4 regions of the Paenibacillus sp. sgz302190 genome follow, and region 2 is predicted to be linked to each of the others. Evidence: predicted binding sites of a transcription regulator. Region 2 holds the regulator's gene; each other region holds the start of a gene.

Region 1 (4,710 bases), on a different contig from region 2:
CGGCATTTGTGCTGGCTGCGTCGGCGCAGCATATTTATGCTCCGGCCTCAGTCAACTTTTTTGCGGTTCTGTATATGTTCCCGATAGTTTGGTTTGTCTGGCTGATCGGAACGATGATTCTCAGAAATCATAAGGATTCCGTATTCCTGCTGTTTGCAGCCGTCAGCATTTTGTCCAGCGTCATCTGGGGCGTGATTTATCATAACGGAACGGCGATCCGGTTGTATTATCCAATCGATGTCATCGCCGCGATCGTCGGGTTTTCGGCTTATTGGTTCAAGCGGTATTTCCGTAATTCTGAGGAAAACGCCAAGCTTAACGAACAGCTCCAGGCCGCCGACAAGCTGAAAGACCAATTTCTTGCCAACACTTCGCACGAGCTGAGGACGCCGCTGCACGGTATTATCAATATCGCCCAAGCCGTCGTGACGAATGAAAAGCATACGATGAGCGAAAAAAGCTTCAATGAGATGAAGCTGCTGATTACGATCAGCCGCCGAATGTCGCATATGCTGAACGATCTGCTTGACATCGCGCGGCTTCAAGACAAGCGGATCGTGCTTAAGCAGGAACCGTTGGGCATCCAGTCGGTCGCTTCCGGCGTTATCGACATGCTTGAATTTATGACCGACGGCGCGCCCGTCCGGCTGAAGATGGATATTGCGCAATCCTTACCGCCCGTTTTTGCCGATGAGCAGAGGCTTGTGCAAATTTTATTCAATCTGCTGCACAACGCCATTAAATACACCGATTATGGCACGGTGACGATTTCGGCGGAAGTCAGAAACGGTCAAGCTGTCATCCATGTGACGGACACCGGATACGGGATGGAAGCGGAAACGCGGGAGCGCATATTTTTGCCGTACGAGCAAGGACCGCAAGGAATAAGCGGCGGCGGCATCGGGCTCGGACTGAGCATCTGCAAGCAGCTTGTGGAGCTGCATGGCGGCGTGCTGTCCATCCAGTCCGAGCTGGGACAAGGCTCGGTGTTCAGCTTTACGCTCCCTCTGGCCCAGCATTCAAGCGACGCTTTCCAGCCGCCGCATACCGCCCATGGAGCCGAGTCGTACTTGGAAGCCGCCGGCGGGCTGTTTATCGGGAATGCCGCTGTCGCCGAGGCCGCCGTTATGAGGGACGTGCACCCTGCTGCCGATCGGCTGAACATACTTGCCGTGGACGACGATCCGGTAAATTTGCGGGTGCTGGCCAGCATTTTTTCCGCGGACCCGTATAACATCAAAAGCGTCATGTCCGCCCAGGAAGCTCTGGAGCTGCTCGGTACGGAGCCGTGGGACTTGCTGATCGCCGACGTCATGATGCCGCATATGTCCGGCTATGAGCTGACGCGCCTTGTGCGGGAGCGCTTCACGAGCTCGGAGCTGCCGATTTTGCTGCTGACTGCGCGCAGCCAGCCCGAAGATATTTATTCCGGCTTCTTGTCGGGAGCCAACGATTACATCGCCAAGCCGGTCGACGCCATGGAGCTGAAATACCGCGTCCGGTCGCTGACGACGTTAAAGCAGTCGATCAACGAAAGCCTGCGTATGGAGGCCGCCTATTTGCAAGCGCAAATTCATCCCCATTTTCTGTTCAATACGCTCAATGCCATTATGGCGTTAAGCGAGATCAGCACGGACAAAATGCGCAGCCTCACAGAAGCTTTTACATCGTATTTGCGAATCAGCATCGACTTTTTGAATTCGGAGCAGCTGGTTGAGCTCGCCCATGAACTGGAGTTGGTGCGGGCCTATCTGTTTATCGAGCAGGAACGCTTTGAGGAGCGGCTGTCCGTCCAGTGGGATATCGAACCTGACATCGATCTGCTTCTTCCGCCGCTCACTCTGCAGCCATTGGTCGAAAATGCGGTCCAGCACGGCCTGCTCAGCAGAGCCAGAGGCGGCACGGTGTATATCCGGATTGCCCGCCTGGACCGCGCTACTCTTTTTGAGATCAAGGATGACGGCAAAGGCATGGACGAACAAAAAGTCCGCCAGCTGCTTGACCAGGCCGGAAAGAACGAAAGAGGCATAGGTCTGCTGAATACGAACCGCCGATTGACGCAGCGGTACGGCCGGGGCTTGACGATTCGGAGCCAGCCGGACGTGGGAACGACGATTTCGTTTGTCATTCCCGATCGAGACAAGCCGCCGCATTGGCCGCAATCGCCGCGTTTTTAAGACAGCGCAAAAAGAGCGCCGGGTTAGGGAGCTCAGTCTTAGCTCAGTCCCCCTAACCCGGCGCTTTCTTTGCATGTTCCGGCTTCAAACGCATTTTGATGACAGCACTCGCCGCCCGATCATGAAGCTCCTGCCGCGGATGCATGTTTGCCGCAATGGCTGCATTCCGCCTTCTGCTTCACATCGATCTCCAGCCGGTATCCTTGCAGCCACTCCCAAAAATGGGAAGGCGCATGCTCTTTCAAATATCGGATCATGTCCTCCTCTTCCTCCCAATCTCCGTGCCCTGCAACTTCGGCGATGACAATGTCCAGCCCTTCTTCCTGCTTTTCAGCCGCATTCCAGCGCGCTTTGCCGGCAAAAAGGCTCTCCAGCAGCAATTCTACCGATTGGATGAACCGATCCTCCAAACTTCTTTCACGAATAAAACATATATCCAAAACAAACTCCGACTTCATGGTGCAGTACCTCCTTGGATCGGCAGCAAGAGCCGCTCTCCCGATATCCCGGGCAGCGGATTCGGCTCTCACTCCCGACGTTCTTTTACATCGATTGTACGGGACCGGATACATTCCATCTGTGATCAATATCACGATGTCCGAATATCGTTTTGCTTGATTGTGATTCCAATCACAAAGCCGCTCGCATCGCTCCTTTATACTGTACCTGTAATCAAAACTTGCCGGCGAAATAAACGATATTCGGTACGGGGAGGTGATCCAAAATGAAACCTGCAGCTTCGCGAACTTTCGAATTGGATGTAAGACCTTATTTGCAGCAAAAAATGGAGCCTTTTCAAATGATTATGGATCAGGTCCGTTCATTAGAAATCGACGATATCTTTGTTTTGCACGCCACAATAAAGCCGACTCCCTTGCTGGGGATTATGAAACTGAAAGGGTATGCCCACAAAACAGAGCAAATCGACTTGCAGCACTGGAAGGTCACTTTTGTAAATAAGAAAAACAAGAAATGGCTGGATTCCCCGGAGGATTGGACGGCAAAAATGGCGGAAGAAGCCCCGGAGTGCAAAGAAACAGCGGCAGCCGATAAAAGGACGATAGAACTCGACAACCGTGGGCTTGAACCGCCGCAGCCGATGATTCGCACATTAAGCGCACTGGAAGCGTGCGGACTTGGCGACGAAGTGATCATTCACAATGATCGGGTGCCCGCTTTTCTCATCGAGGAATTGAATGCTCTTGGCTATGTGTATAAGATCGAAGAGCAGCCGGACGGCTCCGCCCGTGTTGCCATACAAAAGGTGAAGAGGTGAACGCCGATGTTCCGACTCCCCTTTTTGTTCATTGTAACGGGAATCACCGGGTTTGTGCTGTTTCATCTATCTTCGCTGGCCGCGCTGGCCGATTGGATGAACGGCTATATGCGCGGTCCGTCCGGCTGGTTTCACATTCATTTGCTCATATTGGGATGGGCCACAATGATTGCGATGGGAGCCGTATACCAGCTCATTCATGTTATTTTGCAGTCGAACGTTTACAGTGAAAAGCTTGCTTACGTTCATTACGCGTTTTTTACGGTCGGCACAGCCGGATTGCTGTACGGTTTTGCGGAAGGGAAAGTTGCCTGGATCGCGGGCTTTGCAACGATTGCGCTGATCGGTATTTTCCTGTTCGCCTGGAACATGGCCGTCACCTTATTCCGCGCCGCACAGTGGGACGCTATTACTGTCAGCACGGCCTGCTCCGTTTTGTATCTGGTTTTGACAGGGATTTCCGGCATGGCTATGGGGCTGAATTTTGCGCTGGGTGAGTGGAACATGCTGCATGAACGATTATTCGGCGCGCATATTTGGCTCGGGGCCGTAGGTTGGTTCGGGATGCTCATTACCGGATTCAGCTACAAAATGGCGCCCATGTTCTATTTGGCGCATGGATTTCCGACAAGATCGCGGAGTGTTACGCTTTGTTTGTGGAATCTCGGCGTTTTAACGGGTGCAGCTGCCTTCCTGTTTGAATGGGGTTTTTGGGCAAAATGGACCGCATTCCTATGTATAACGCTAGCCCTTGCCGCGTATAATTGGCATCTTGCCCAGATCCGCAAATACCGCCATAAGCGGCATCCGGGTGCGGGGATCGCATGGTCCGTTTGGAGCAGCCGCGTTCTTGCCGGCGCTGCCGCTGTGATGCTGGTGTATTTAGCGTGGAACACACATCGTGCATTGACGGCCGAATTTGTCACGCTTGCCGGCTGGATCTATTTGGCGGGTTGGGTTGGCTTTACGATTTTGTGTTATTTATCCAAAATTGTGCCATTTTTATGGTGGACGCACAAATATGGCCCGCAAGCGGGAAAACCCGGCATACCGACATTGGCGGAACTGCTGGGAGAAAAAAGAGTTCAAACTGGCCTAACCGCCCTTGCTTGCTCTCTGCTGCTTCTGTTTTCCGGTTTGATGTTAGGCGTACAGACTTTGGCAGTCGTCGGCGGAGTCGTATTTTCCGTCGTTTCACTCGGATATATTTCTTTCATCTCGCTTGTGTTTACCCGTTGACGAAAGGAGCAATGGCAT
Region 2 (4,710 bases):
GCGCTTCAGCAGCGGTTTGACGTGTTCGAGGACCGCCCGGCGCAGGAGCAGATGATCCATGAAGTGGAGCAGTCGCTGGAGGCCGACACGCATTTAATGATTGAAGCGGGTACGGGTACCGGCAAATCGCTGGGCTACCTGATTCCTGCGCTGTATTACGGAATCAAACACGATAAAAAAGTGATCGTCAGCACGCATACGATTAATTTGCAGGAACAGCTGCGCGAGCGGGATATTCCGCTGCTGAAGGACATTTTTCCGATACCTTTTAAAGCGGCCGTATTGAAAGGCAGAAGTCATTATCTTTGCTTGCGCAAGTTCGAAAACAAGCTGGTCACGCGCGATTACGAGTACGGCAAGGACGACTCGGTCACAGCGGCTCAAATGGTCGTATGGCTCAGCGAAACGAAACACGGGGACGAAGAGGAGCTGAATTTCGGCAATAAAGGCGCGCAGTTCTGGCATTCGGTGGCCAGCGATACCGATTCCTGCCTGAACCGGATGTGTCCCTGGTTCAAAAAATGTTTCTACCACCGCGCCCGCCACGATGCGAACACGTCAGATGTCATCATAACGAACCATTCGCTGTTGTTTACCGATATGAAGGCCGAGAACCGCCTGCTACCCGGCTACAAGCATCTGGTCATCGACGAAGCACACCACTTTGAAGAAGTGGCCAGCAAGCATCTGGGGATCGAGCTGCACTCGGGCGCGTTTTACCATTCTTTGCAGTGGTTGTATAAAGACAACCGCAGCGGGCAGCTGCCTATGCTCCGCTTTCGTCTTCAGAAGGCGGCGGAAGAGCAGGAGAGAGCTTTGGCCTGGAGCGCAGCGATAGACGGTTTGTACCCGAAAATCGTGCAGATCAAGGAAGACTGGGAGCGTTTGAGCGAAGGGTTGTACGAGCTGCTTACGGCAAAAAGCGACCCGTCGCAATCGGAGAACTCGCAATACGTGCTGCGCATGAAGCCCGAGGCGCTGCCGGCGCATTGGAGCGAGCTGACGATGATGGAGGACAACATTTATTTGAGCATGAACGATACGCTCCGCACGCTCGACAAAATGCTGAGCGAGATCAAAGAGATGCAGGAAGTTCTGGAAGTCCAGAGCATCGTGACGGATTTGAACGGAACTTTGAAGGAGCTTTACGGGCACCGGGATGCGCTTCATTTTTTCATGAAAATGGAGGATCAAGGTTACGTATACTGGATGGAAGCCGGCACGTATTCCAAGAGCAAGTCGCTGCAGCTGATCAGTGTGCCGACGGATGTGAGTCCGCTGCTTCAGGAGCATTTTTTCAAAAATAAAGACAGCATCATTTTGACTTCGGCTACGTTATCCGTGAACAAATCGTTCCAATACTCGGCCGATCAGCTCGGTTTGCAAATTCCCGCCGGCGAAGAGGCCGGCAAGCTCAAAACGGTGCAGCTTCCGTCCCCGTTCAATTACAGGGAGCAGGCGCTGGTCTGTATTCCCAGAGATTTTCCGACGATTAAAGGCCCTTCCGGGGACGCCGTTTTCATACAAGCACTTATCGATTCTTTAAGCAATGTCGCTTTGGTTACCAACGGCCGAATGCTCGTGCTGTTTACATCCAACCGGATGTTAAAGCAGATTCATGCCGGCATGAAGGAGCGGTTAAAGCCGCATGGGATTACCGTGCTTGGACAGGGCGTAGACAGCGGCAACCGCAGCAAGCTGACCCGCATGTTCCAGGACCACCATTCCTGCGTGCTGCTGGGTACAAGCTCGTTCTGGGAAGGCGTGGACATCCCGGGCGATGCGTTGTCCTGCTTGGCTATTATTCGGCTTCCGTTTCAGCCTCCGAATCACCCGCTCATTGAAGCCAAATGTGAAAATATTAAAAAGCGGAACGAAAATCCGTTTATGAAATTTTCCGTGCCGCAGGCGGTCATTCGTTTCAAACAAGGATTCGGGCGGCTCGTGCGGCGGGCTACGGATAAAGGAATCGTTATTATTTACGATACCCGCGTTATCGATACGCAGTACGGCAAATATTTTCTTTATTCGCTGCCCGGTCCGAAGATTGAACATATGACGACGGAACAAATGATTCCAAGAATTGAGGAATGGATGGGGGAGGCGCAGCGGTGAAGACACAAAAAATATCCGAAGCTGTAGTCCGCCGGCTGCCGATTTATTTGCGGTTTTTGAACGAGCTGGCGATGAAAAATATTATGACGGTCTCGTCGCAGGATCTGGGGCAAAAGCTCGATTTGAACCCCGCGCAAATCCGCAAAGATTTGGCCTATTTCGGGGAATTCGGCAAAAAAGGGATCGGCTACGACGTCGGCTATCTCATCGAGAAGATCAGGCAGATCTTGAAGCTGGACCGCCATATCCGGGTCGCTCTGGTCGGGGCGGGCAACCTGGGGCGGGCACTGTGCAACTACAACACATATTTGCGCAACGATATGAAAATTGTCGCCGTATTCGACGCGATGCCCGAGAAAACGGGCGAGACGATCAATAATTTGATCGTGCAGCCGACGCACGAGCTGAAAGAAGCGATATCGCGGCTTGGCGTCAGAATCGGCATCATTACGGTACCGGCAGCGGAAGCGCAAAATGTGGCGAATCAATTCGTCGAAGCCGGCATTGAAGCGATTCTTAATTTTGCGCCGGTCATCATTAAGGTGCCGCCCGAAATCCGCGTGCACCATGCCGATTTCACGACCGAGCTGCAGAGTCTGGCCTATTATTTGGACTAGGCCAAGGGCTCGCGCTATGCGGAAATTTGCAGCAGGACGCAGGGGAAAGCTGCAGAAACCTGCAGAAACCCGCAGAAACCTGCAGAAACCCGCAGAAACCCGCAGAAACCTGCAGAAGAGAAACAAAACCCTGCAGAAGCCTCCGGAAGCTGGATCGGCGAAAAACTCGCATGGCAGCAGGCAGTACATTTGCTTAGCAACGTGGAGAAAACCTGCAAAAGTACAGTTTTTTGCTCGCTGATGCGCTGGATACGAAAAATTCCTGCAAATGTGCAGGCTTTTCGCCGCGAACATGGGCTGAGAAGCGTTTTTAGCGAAAATTCCTGCACAATCGCAGGCTTTTTGCCGAAATGAACCATTTCTGCTGAAACAGCCTGACTTTCGCAGGTTTTTTCTGTGCCAGGCTGCTTGTTCCAACGCCGTAACCCGTACAGGAGAGAGCCGTAGGTTACTGAAGAGTGATTGTGCCCCTTTTGGTTCCTCTACCCCGTTACTTTATCAACAGTCTGGTTTTCTACCCGTAATATGATGCGTCTCTCCAATGTATGTTTTCTCAGCAGCCTCTATTTTAACGAAAATAATGTACTCGTTTCCAACTTTTACGCTTTTAAAGCTTGAAATTGTTTCAGTAGACGATTGTTTTCATTCTGTGGGGATAACGTCTACGGCGTCATGGGAGTTTTGTAGGTTTTTCCGGCTGTCGAGCCAATTCGTTTCATTGGCGCGAAGTGCCGTCTTTGGGCGGACGGCAAAAAGAAGCGGAAACCGGTGAAAGTTCGGCTTTAAAACCGCTCCTGGTTGCGAAGCTCAACAAACAAAACAAATACGCGATCTTGCGCACACATCTAACGTGCTGTAGCCATTCAATTCGACGCAACGCTGAGAGTGGCTATGGTAGAGCGTTACAAGTGGCTCGTAGAACAACGCAAGGAGTGTGCAAGCGCACGTTCCAGAGCGCAAGCAGCGCACAAGCGCCTCACTCCACAGCCGTATGCAGCGTGCAAGCGCTCGCTCCACAGCCACATGCAACGCACAAGCGGCTCGCTCCACAGCCACATGCAACGCACAAGCGGCTCGCTCCACAGCCACATGCAACGCACAAGCGGCTCGCTCCATAGCCGCATTGCAGCGCCCCGCCGCGCTTTGCAAAAATAACAAAAAACCCGAGCCACATACTGGCCCGGGTTTTTCATCTAAAACAACTTAAACAACACGAAGTAAATCGAGTAAGACAAGACGATGCTGATCGGGATGGTAATGACCCAGGTCATGATCATTTTGCCGACGGTTGCCCATTGGACTTCATGGAAGCGCAGGACGCTTCCCGTTCCGATAATGGACGATGAAATGACGTGCGTCGTTGACAGAGGCATCCCCATATGAGTGGATGCTTGTATAATGATCGACGACGTCAAATCGGAGGCGAAGCCGTTGATCGGCTCGATTTTAATAATTTTGCGGCTGATCGTTTTGATGATGCGCCAGCCGCCGATGGACGTTCCGAGGCCCATGGCTGTAGCCGCGGCGATTTTTACCCATAAAGGCACATCCAGATCCGTTTGATAACCCGCTGCAACAAGCCCGAACACGATGATGCCCATCGCCTTCTGCGCGTCGTTGCCGCCGTGGGAGTAGGACAGCAGCGCGGCTGACAGTACCTGCAAAGAACGGAACATCCGGTTCAGCTTGGAACGCGAAGTGTTGCCCGACCAAAGGATGATATACTTAATCAGGATCATGATCACAAAGCCCGCTGCAAAAGCAATGATCGGCGATAAAATGAGGATGATGATAATTTCGGTGAAACCGCCCCAGTTCACGGAGCTCATGCCTGCTCCGGCAATTACCGCACCGGCCAGGGAGCCGAGCAGCGTATGCGAGGAGGAGGAAGGAATGCCGAAATACCAGGTCACAAGGTTCCAGATAATGGCGGCTATAAGCGCCGCGATTACAATTTCAACGCCGTGGTCGATTTTGG
Region 3 (4,710 bases), on a different contig from region 2:
CACGATGTGGAAAGTATACGGGGACGGCGTCATTGCGGACAAGGACGGCAATATCAACGCGTACCGCTTCAAAAAGCAGGCGGGCCAGCAGCAATCCACGCTCGTGAGCGACGTGCTCGCGCGGACCGATGTGCTCGGATTTATGGCCGCGGCCGTGCTGACCATGGTTCTGGTCCTGATGTCGCTGATTCTCATGATTCGCAAATACCGGAAGAAACGGAGGGAGAGCGATGAAACGCAATCAAAGTAGCCTGCTGTCGGACGGCGCCTTCCTGCTGCTGTTCGTGCTCTGTTTTATCAGCATTGTGTTCACGTCCGGCGATCCCAATCGTTACATCCAAAACATCATATTCCTGAACGTAGCCTTCCTTATTGCGGTCGTCACTTACTTTACGACGGTGACGACGGGGCTGATTTTGAATATCGTCTTTATTTTCGGCTACGGTACGTTTATTTTGTACCAAAGCGTCGTTCAAGGCGCTCTTGTCGGGGGACAGAGCTATTTTTGGCTCGTCATCACTCCGGCGTTCACCATCGTGACGTGGATGCTGACACTGGCGAACAAGCAGCTGCAAAGCGAAAACGATCAGCTGCAAAAAACGAACGGGCGGCTCGCAACCATGGATGAAAACACAAATTTGAAAAACAGCCGCTCGTTTCAAAATGACGCCGCTATTTTCATGGCGCTGTCGGTCCGCTACAAAATCCCGCTGACGCTGCTCGTCATCAACGTGAAGTACTGGGACGAATTGCGGCGACTGATCAGCGAAGAGCAGATGACGGAGGCGATCCGGGACGTATCTAGGCTGAGCCAGACGAGCATCCGCACGAACGACTCCTTATACTTGTTCGACAAGGAGAACCCGACCTGGGGCATGCTGCTCTTCACGGACCGGGAAGGAGCGTCGGTCGTCATCGACCGGTTGAAGCAAAATGTAACAACGTTTAATAACGTTGATTTTGCCGACAAATACAAGGTCGAACTGAACCTGAAGATCGGGGCTGTAGAATACACTCCGGAGGAAATTCCAACGCCGCTTGATTTTATCGTACAGGCGAGACGAAGGCTTGAGTACGACGTGTAGGGTGGTGGGCGCAGAGGCGGGTGCGTGTGTGAGTAAGGGCGCGGTGCGAGTGTAGGTGCGGCGTGAGCTAGAGCGCGGGGGCAGGTGCGGGTGTGGGCGCAGGCGAGGGCGCGGCACGAGTGCCGGCGCACCGCAGGTGCGGCGCCGTCGAACTGGTGCCCGTGTCGCCCACCATCGGTGTCCTCGCCAGTACGCAGGTGCCCGGCAGCTCCAAGTGCGCACTAACGCCCGCGCCTGTGAGCGCGGGCACGAGCGCGATGCCGCCGAAACGAATGCAAAAACGCCGGAGACGATGACGTCTCCGGCGTTTTTGTGGTGCCCGGCTTGGCAGCGAGAGCAAAAGCCTGCAAAAGTGCAGGCTTTTACAGAGGCCGAAGCCGGAATGGAGGCAAAGCCTGCAAAAGTACAGGAATTTCCGCTCATGACGGGCCTGAGCCCGAATTTTAGCGGGAAAGCCTGCACATTTGCAAGAATTTTTGAAGGAAAGGGGCATCAACGGGCAAAAAGATGCACTTTTGCAGGTTTTTTGCACTGGTGCCTGGCGCCAGTAAGGTTGATGCCAGCGCCAGCACCACCGTCCACGGGTCCTTCGCCAGCGCCCTTACCCCGCGCGGCCGCGGTGGGTGCCAATTAGTAAGCGAGTGCGAACAGGCCGTGGATGTGGGACAGGTAGCGGATGTTGCTCGCTTCCTTCATCAGTGTGGCCGGCAAGCCTTTGAGCTGCGTGGCGTTGCCGCCGATTGTGCCGATGCCGTCTTTGCGGCCAAGGCTGCCCAGCGTTCCGGAGAATACCGGCACGAATTTGTCCATAACGCCGCCCTTGAACAGGACGGACAGGTTGTAGCCGACGGTTTCACCCATCTGCCAAGCAAGCTGCGCTGTCGGCGGATAAGGACGGTCGCCGCCTTCAGGGAATACAACCGCGCAGTCGCCTGCGAGGAATACATCCGAATGCGAAGTCGATTGCAGCGTCGGTGTAACCGTCGCGCGGCCGCGGTCTTCGGCAAGGCCGCTGCTGCCGACAACCGGATTGCCTTTTACGCCGCCTGTCCAAATAATCGTGCTGGACTCGATCGTGCGGCCGTCTTTCAGCGATACCGCCGTTTTTGTCGCTTCCGTAATGGCAACGCCTGTGATGAAGTTCACGCCGCGTTTCTCGAGGCTCGTTACCGCGCGCTCGATCAGCACTTTCGGGAATATCGGCAGAATGGAAGGACCGGCTTCTACGCAGTACAGCGCAATGTCGTTAAAGTCGATGCCTTTGCTGCGGCAAACTTCAGGAAGTTTGTCGGCGAATTCGCCGACAAGCTCGACGCCGGTCAAGCCGCCGCCGCCGACAACGATCGTCGCATCGGCTTTATTGCCGGATTTTTTGTAAGCGTCCAGACGGGCTTCGACATGCTCGCGAATGCGTTTGGCGTCGGCGGCCGATTTCAGGACGAGGCTGTTTTCTTCCAGTCCCGGAATGCCGAAGTAGTTCGTTTCGCTGCCGAGCGAGACGATAAGCGCATCGTAGCTGTGTACGGCGCCGCTTTCGAGAACGACACGCTTGTCGTTCGGCTTGATTTCTTTAACTCCATCAACAACAATGTTTATATTTTTGTCGCCTAGCAGCTTGCTGAGAGGAAGCGCAACCGCTTGCTCTTCAATTGTGCCTCCTGCAAGACGATGCAGTTCGGTAATAATTTGGTGAGTCGGAAAACGGTTAACAATCGTAATGTTCGCTTCCGCTGCCGACAAATATTTGCGTGCCGTTAAAGCCGTAAGAACTCCGCCATAACCGGCGCCCAGAATCAAAACTTGTTTCGACATGTCCATCCTCCATTATTTGTCAACGAATCCGTTGGTATCAGTTTGCGGTTTTGCGCTCAGCCAGCACGTTCAGGAAAGCTTGAGCAAAACGAAGCGTTTTTTGCACTTCGGGATCTTTCATCATTTTGAGAATAGCGAACAGGCCGACGGTGGAGCTTGCTTCGGCTTTCGAGCGTTCGCCGGCTTCGATAGCCGCTTGCGCGATATCTTTGGCTTTCTCTTGTACCGGTTTGACGAATTCGCCGATTCCTTGCGCAAAATCGTTGATCAGCACTTTATCCGTCGCGATATTTTGGGCAAAATCGTAAGCTTTGGTCATCAGCGTTACCATTTCGGCCAATTTAGGCAGGTTTTCCACCAATACGGTCAAAGATTGCTGAACCTCCGGCTTCAATAACTGATCCAGTACGTCGAGCGATTTTTTTTCTTCCGCGAGGCTTACAGCTACCTCTTGTTGAGCTGTTTGTGACATAAGAAAACGTCCTCCTTTGCGTAAAATTAAAATGTAGGTTGCTGTTTCGATTGTGTTAACCAACCACTCAACGAAAGCCGCATGTCCAGAGGATTGTAACATTTTTCACATATGAGACGGCAAGAATGCCGTTCTTTTTTGAAGGGCATCACAGCTTATTCTCGGTGAATAAATGAAGCGACAACGAACATGGTGTAATCGTCTTTCAACCATCTCTGTTTATTTTACACCTTTTGCGCCTAGAATTAAAATAAATTTTTTTTCTTGTCGAATTAGCGCGGCCGCGAACGTGAAAAATCCCCTCCTGAAAAAGATCATGGAGGGGATTTCCGCAAATTGTATAAATGCGATTAAATGATTCCATGCGCGAGCATGGCGTCCGCAACCTTGATAAATCCGGCAATGTTGGCGCCTACTACGAGATTGCCCGGGTGGCCGTATTCCTCTGCAGCGTTGACGGCATTTCGATAAATATTTTTCATAATATCATGGAGCTTGTCGTCAACTTCATGGAATCTCCACGAGTACCTCATGCTATTTTGCGACATTTCCAGCGCAGACACCGCTACGCCTCCCGCATTTGCGGCTTTGGCGGGACCGAACAGCACGTTCGCCTTCAAGAAGACGTCGATAGCTTCCAAGGTGGAAGGCATGTTGGCGCCTTCTCCGACCGCTTTAACGCCGCCATTCACCAGCAAAGCTGCCGACGTTTCGTCAATTTCATTTTGCGTGGCGCACGGAAGCGCGATATCGCACGGGATCGTCCAAATGTTGCGGCAGCCTTCTACATAAATCGCGTTCGGGTGCTCTTTGACGTACTCGCTGATGCGCACTCTCTCGACTTCCTTCAGTCTCCGAACCGTCTCAAGCTGAATCCCGTCTTTATCATAAATATAGCCGTTGGAATCGCTGCAAGCTACGACTTTCGCTCCCAGTTCGGCAGCCTTTTGCATCGCGTAAATAGCCACGTTTCCTGAGCCGGATACGACAACGGTGCTGCCTTCGAAGCTCAATCCTTTAGATTTCAGCATTTCATTGACGAAATAAACGGCTCCGTAACCTGTAGCTTCCGTGCGAGCAAGGCTGCCGCCGTAAACGATGCCTTTACCGGTCAATACGCCGGCTTCATAGTTGCCGCGGATTCGTTTGTACTGGCCGAACATGTATCCGACTTCTCTGGCTCCTACGCCGATATCTCCGGCAGGCACATCTGTGTCGGGGCCGATATATTTGTACAATTCGGTCATAAAGCTTTGGGTAAACCGCATGATTTCCCCTTCGGATTTCCCTTTCGGATCAAAGTCGGATCCGCCCTTGCCGCCGCCGATCGGCTGGCCTGTA
Region 4 (4,710 bases), on a different contig from region 2:
TGGCGATGATGCTGGTGCAGTGGGTGTATTACGCGCGAATGTTCCGGGGCATGGTGCTCAGCTTGAAGGAGCGGAATTTCATCACTGCGGCCCAAATAAGCGGGTCCTCGCAATGGAAAATTATAAGACGGCACATTATCCCCAACATACTTCCCCCAATTGTCGTTGTGGGAACGCTCGAAATGGGGTGGGCGATCATGGATATTTCGGCACTCTCCTTCCTGGGGCTTGGCATTCAGCCGCCTGCACCGGAGTGGGGAGCGATGATTCATGAAGGAAAATCGTTTATACGCAGCAATCCGGAATTAATGCTGTACCCGGGGATCATGATTCTGCTTGTCGTCGTTTCGTTCAATTTGTTGGGCGAAGCTCTGTCGGATCGGTTTGGTGTCAAGCGACGTTTTGAAAAGGAATGAGATCATTGAAAGCATCGGACCATGTATTGCAGGTAAGCGGCCTGCATGTAAAAATTGCGACGGCGCAAGGGACGCTTCCCCTTGTCCGCAACATTGAATTCGAGCTGCGGCCGGGCCGCGTCCTCGGGCTTGTCGGAGAAAGCGGAAGCGGCAAATCGCTTACCAGTTTGTCTGTTTTGCAGCTGCTGGACCGGAAAACAACGATTGTGGAAGGCAGTATTCAATTAAACGGCCGTGAGTTGAACGGGCTCAAAGAGGAAGAGATGCGGCGTATCCGCGGGAGCGAGATTGCTCTTATTATGCAGAATCCGATGAGCGCCTTTTCACCCGTGTTTACGATCGGCGACCAATTTGTGCAAACGATCCGCACCCACACCGATTTCAGCAAAAAGCAAGCGTTCGATCTGGCTGTCTCCTCCTTGCAGGACGTGAATTTGCCGGACCCTGCCCTGCTTATGAGGCGGTATCCCTTTCAATTGAGCGGAGGCATGCTGCAGCGTGTTATGATTGCCGTCGCGATGTGCTTGCGGCCATCCGTGCTTATAGCCGACGAGCCGACTACTGCGCTGGATACAGTCAATCAAATGCAGGTGCTGCGCCAATTGGATCGCATCCGCGCGGAATACGGCACGGCCATTCTTTTGATCTCCCACGATCTGGGGGTTATATCGGAAATGGCCGACGAGGTAGCCGTTATGCGGCAAGGACGGATCGTAGAAAAGGCGGACGTGTTCGAACTGTTCGATCACCCGAAGAATGATTATACGAAACTGCTGCTTGATGCCAGACTGACGCTGCCAATCAACGAGAATAACAAGGAGTTTGTCTTGTCATGAATGCGGAAGCGGGGACTTAAGGTCATTTGAAAGGGAAGGGGTGACGAAGTGAGTTTGCTGCAAGTGAAGGACATTACTCATACTTATGCCGAATCCAAGCTGTTCCGGTGGAGCAAGCGGCAGGCGCCGGTTCTTTCCGGCATCTCCCTTGCTATCGAAGAAGGGAATTGTCTGGGGCTTCTTGGAACGAGCGGGGCGGGGAAAAGTACGCTGGGCAAAGTGATTCTGGGGCTGGAAAAGCCGCAGAAGGGGCAGGTTCTGTTTCAAGGAATCGATCTCTATAACACGGACGCAGCTACCCGCAGACGGCTTCGCCGTGATCTTCAAGCGGTGTTTCAAGACTGCTATTCTTCCGTAAATCCGCGGATGACTGCGGAACAAATTATCGGCGAACCGCTTGATAATTATGAAGCCTTATCGCCAAAGGAGTACAAACGAACCATTGGAGAATTGCTCGAAAGAGTCGGGCTAAGCCCGAACGATATGCAGAAATGCCCTCATCAATTTAGCGGAGGCCAACTGCAGAGAATCAATATTGCCAGAGCGATTGCCTTAAAACCGAAGCTGATTGTATTTGACGAAGCGATAAGCAGCTTGGATAAGGTGACTCAATCGCACATACTGGCACTTTTGAGCGATTTAAAGTCGACGTTCGGCCTTTCTTATCTATTTATCACGCATGACGTTAAAGCCGCGTTCTTCATTTCCGATGCCATTGCCGTTATGGATAAAGGGGCGCTTGTTGAACACAGCGAGGATAAAGCGCAGCTCTTGCAGTCGCCGCACCCCGGCGTGACGCAATTGTTTCAGTCGGTTCTTTCCGAGCACCCGCGTTATCGATCGCTCTCCAAAATTTGAGAAGCCCGGACAATTAAAGCCTTGATTTGTCAGGGCTTTTTGTTGTTTTTCCGATGTATGTGATTAATTTCACATCGCTCCGGCCGTCCGGTGTTCTATGATTGGTCCATAGAAACGGCTATGTTTTGAACAGAAAGGGAGTAAATCGCGAGGAGGCAGATACGATGGACGGTGTAACAAATCGGCTGAAACTGGTGCTTGTAGGAAACGGGATGGCAGGCATTAACACGATTGAGCAAATCGTCAAATTAGCGCCGGACATGTATGACATCACGGTCATTGGCAAGGAACCGCACCCCAATTATAACCGGATACAGCTTTCTTACCTGCTGGAGGGAAGCAAAACATTCGACGACATGATTCTTAACGATTACGAGTGGTATGAACAAAACCATATTCAACTGTACACGGGAGTTGAGGTGACGGGAATCAATACGTCGGCCAAATATCTCTATACGAGCGACGGGCATATTAAGCCCTACGACAAGCTCATCCTGGCTACCGGATCGAATCCGGTGATGCTCCCGCTGCCTGGCATTGAAAAGCAAGGGATTGTCGGTTTCCGCGACGTCCAGGATTGCAACAGGATGATGGAAGCGGCGCAAATGTTCAAAAAGGCGGCGGTCATCGGCGGCGGTCTGCTCGGTCTCGAAGCGGCCAAAGGGCTGCTTAAACTGGGCATGCACGTGACGGTCGTTCATTTGTTCGAGGATTTGATGGAGAGACAGCTGGATGCCGCGGCGGCGGCTATGCTCAAAGCGGAGCTCGAAGAGCAAGGGCTTCATTTTATGATGAAGAAAAAGACCGCGGAGATTTTGGGCGACGCCCGCATAGAGGGGCTTATGTTCGACGACGGCTCGATACTGGAAGCCGAATTCTTGGTCATGGCCGCGGGAATCGTGCCCAATACGGTGCTGGCCCGTAATGGCGGCATCCAGGTTGGACGGGGCATTGTGGTCGACGATTACATGCGGACTAGTGTCGCGGATGTGTACGCCGTCGGCGAATGCAACGAGCATCGCGGCATCTGCTACGGTCTGGTGGCGCCGTTGTTTGAGCAGGGTGCTGTTCTGGCAAAACATTTGTGCGGGGTAGCGGTAGAGCCTTACAACGGATCGACCGTATCGACCAAGCTGAAAATTTCCGGAGTGGACGTATTTTCCGCCGGGGAATTTCAAGACGGTCCCGGACTGGGCATCATCCGTTCGCAGGATCATTGGAAGAAAACGTACAAGAAAGTGCTGCTTCGGGACAACCGGATCGTTGGCGGCGTATTGTTCGGCGATGTGAGCCTGTCCGCTCAGCTGTTGAAATGGGTAAAAGACCGGGAGCCCATGACACAGGACATTCATGCGCTATTGCTGGGCGCGCCGGCTGCCGCCGCAGCGGACCCGCTTGCTTTCGCTGCCGCGATGCCCGCGGACGAGATCGTATGCGGGTGCAACGGGGTTACCAAAGGCATGATCGTGCAGGCTATCGTGGAACAAGGGCTAAACACGGTGGACGAAATCAAGGCGTGCACCGGAGCCAGCCGGTCCTGCGGGGGCTGCAAGCCGATGGTGGAAAACATCCTCGCTCTGACACTGGGGGATCGCTATGAAGGCAGCACCGCCAAGGAAACGATATGTCCTTGCACGTCCCATACCCGTGACGAGGTGGTCGCGGCGATCAGGGATAAAGGGCTGACCCACGTCAGAGAAGTGATGAGCGTACTGGACTGGAGCAATCCGGAAGGATGCCCGAAATGCCGCCCTGCGATCAACTATTACATCGGCATGATATGGCCCGAAGCTTTTGAGGACGAGCGGGATTCGCGATTCGTGAACGAAAGACTGCATGCCAATATTCAGAAAGACGGCACCTACTCCGTTGTCCCCAGAATGTATGGGGGCGTCACGACGCCGGACCAGCTGCGCAAAATAGCTGAAGTCGCGGACAAATATGCCGTGAAAATGGTCAAGGTGACCGGCGGCCAGCGCCTCGATCTGCTGGGCGTGAAGAAAGAGGATCTCCCGCTCGTATGGGGAGAGCTGGATATGCCGTCCGGGTACGCTTACGCCAAGTCGATTCGAACCGTAAAAACATGCGTAGGCTCGACGTTTTGCCGCTTTGGCACCCAGGATTCCCTCGGCATGGGGATTTTGCTGGAGAAAAAATTCGAGCGGCTGTGGATGCCGGCCAAATTCAAAATGGCCGTCAACGGCTGTCCTCGCAATTGTGCCGAGCCGGAAATTAAAGATTTCGGCATTATCGGGAATGACGGCGGTTGGGAGATTTATGTCGGCGGCAACGGCGGCGTGAAATTAAGGGGCGCGGACCTGCTCTGCAAGGTGAAGACGGACGAAGAGCTGATTGAGCTTGCGGGAGCTTTCATTCAATATTACCGGGAAACGGGAAATTACGGGGAGCGCACGTCCGATTGGATCGAACGGATCGGCCTGGATACGGTTGTCCGGGAAATTGTCGAGAACAAGGAAAACCGCCGGAAGCTTGTGGACCGCATCGAACTGGCGCTGGCCGGGCTGCAAGATCCGTGGAAGGAAGTTATCGACGGGGAAGAGCTCAGGCACCAGCTGTACGAACAAATTTTGGCGAAATAA

Evidence for each region. The regulator Rex, encoded in region 2, represses fermentation and respiration genes when NADH is low (regulators of the CRP and FNR family bind a similar motif). The targets are predictions, from matches to a motif close to TTGTGAAATATTTCACAA.
Region 1: a site for Rex is predicted at 2,796-2,813, ahead of AC6RNO_RS19530 (DUF2249 domain-containing protein). Genes of this name have one in related genera too.
Region 3: a site for Rex is predicted at 3,463-3,480, ahead of AC6RNO_RS24160 (helical membrane plugin domain-containing protein). Genes of this name have one in related genera too.
Region 4: a site for Rex is predicted at 2,168-2,185, ahead of nirB (nitrite reductase large subunit NirB). Genes of this name have one in related genera too.

The regions. Positions count from the first base shown of each region.
Region 1 covers NZ_JBZYAO010000017.1:60,002-64,711, forward strand. The annotation lists gene AC6RNO_RS19520 (ATP-binding protein) at 1-2,177, shown strand, start outside; gene AC6RNO_RS19525 (hypothetical protein) at 2,297-2,635, opposite strand; gene AC6RNO_RS19530 (DUF2249 domain-containing protein) at 2,902-3,453, shown strand; gene AC6RNO_RS19535 (hypothetical protein) at 3,460-4,692, shown strand.
Region 2 covers NZ_JBZYAO010000005.1:241,524-246,233, forward strand. The annotation lists gene dinG (ATP-dependent DNA helicase DinG) at 1-2,115, shown strand, start outside; gene AC6RNO_RS09085 (redox-sensing transcriptional repressor Rex) at 2,112-2,732, shown strand; gene AC6RNO_RS09090 (hypothetical protein) at 2,747-3,091, opposite strand; gene AC6RNO_RS09095 (inorganic phosphate transporter) at 3,926-4,710, opposite strand, start outside.
Region 3 covers NZ_JBZYAO010000025.1:36,755-41,464, forward strand. The annotation lists gene AC6RNO_RS24145 (cellulose biosynthesis cyclic di-GMP-binding regulatory protein BcsB) at 1-250, shown strand, start outside; gene AC6RNO_RS24150 (diguanylate cyclase domain-containing protein) at 231-1,085, shown strand; gene AC6RNO_RS24155 (NAD(P)/FAD-dependent oxidoreductase) at 1,716-2,897, opposite strand; gene AC6RNO_RS24160 (helical membrane plugin domain-containing protein) at 2,935-3,369, opposite strand; gene gdhA (NADP-specific glutamate dehydrogenase) at 3,720-4,710, opposite strand, start outside.
Region 4 covers NZ_JBZYAO010000006.1:168,681-173,390, forward strand. The annotation lists gene nikC (nickel ABC transporter permease subunit NikC) at 1-416, shown strand, start outside; gene AC6RNO_RS09935 (ATP-binding cassette domain-containing protein) at 422-1,252, shown strand; gene nikE (nickel import ATP-binding protein NikE) at 1,301-2,110, shown strand; gene nirB (nitrite reductase large subunit NirB) at 2,275-4,710, shown strand.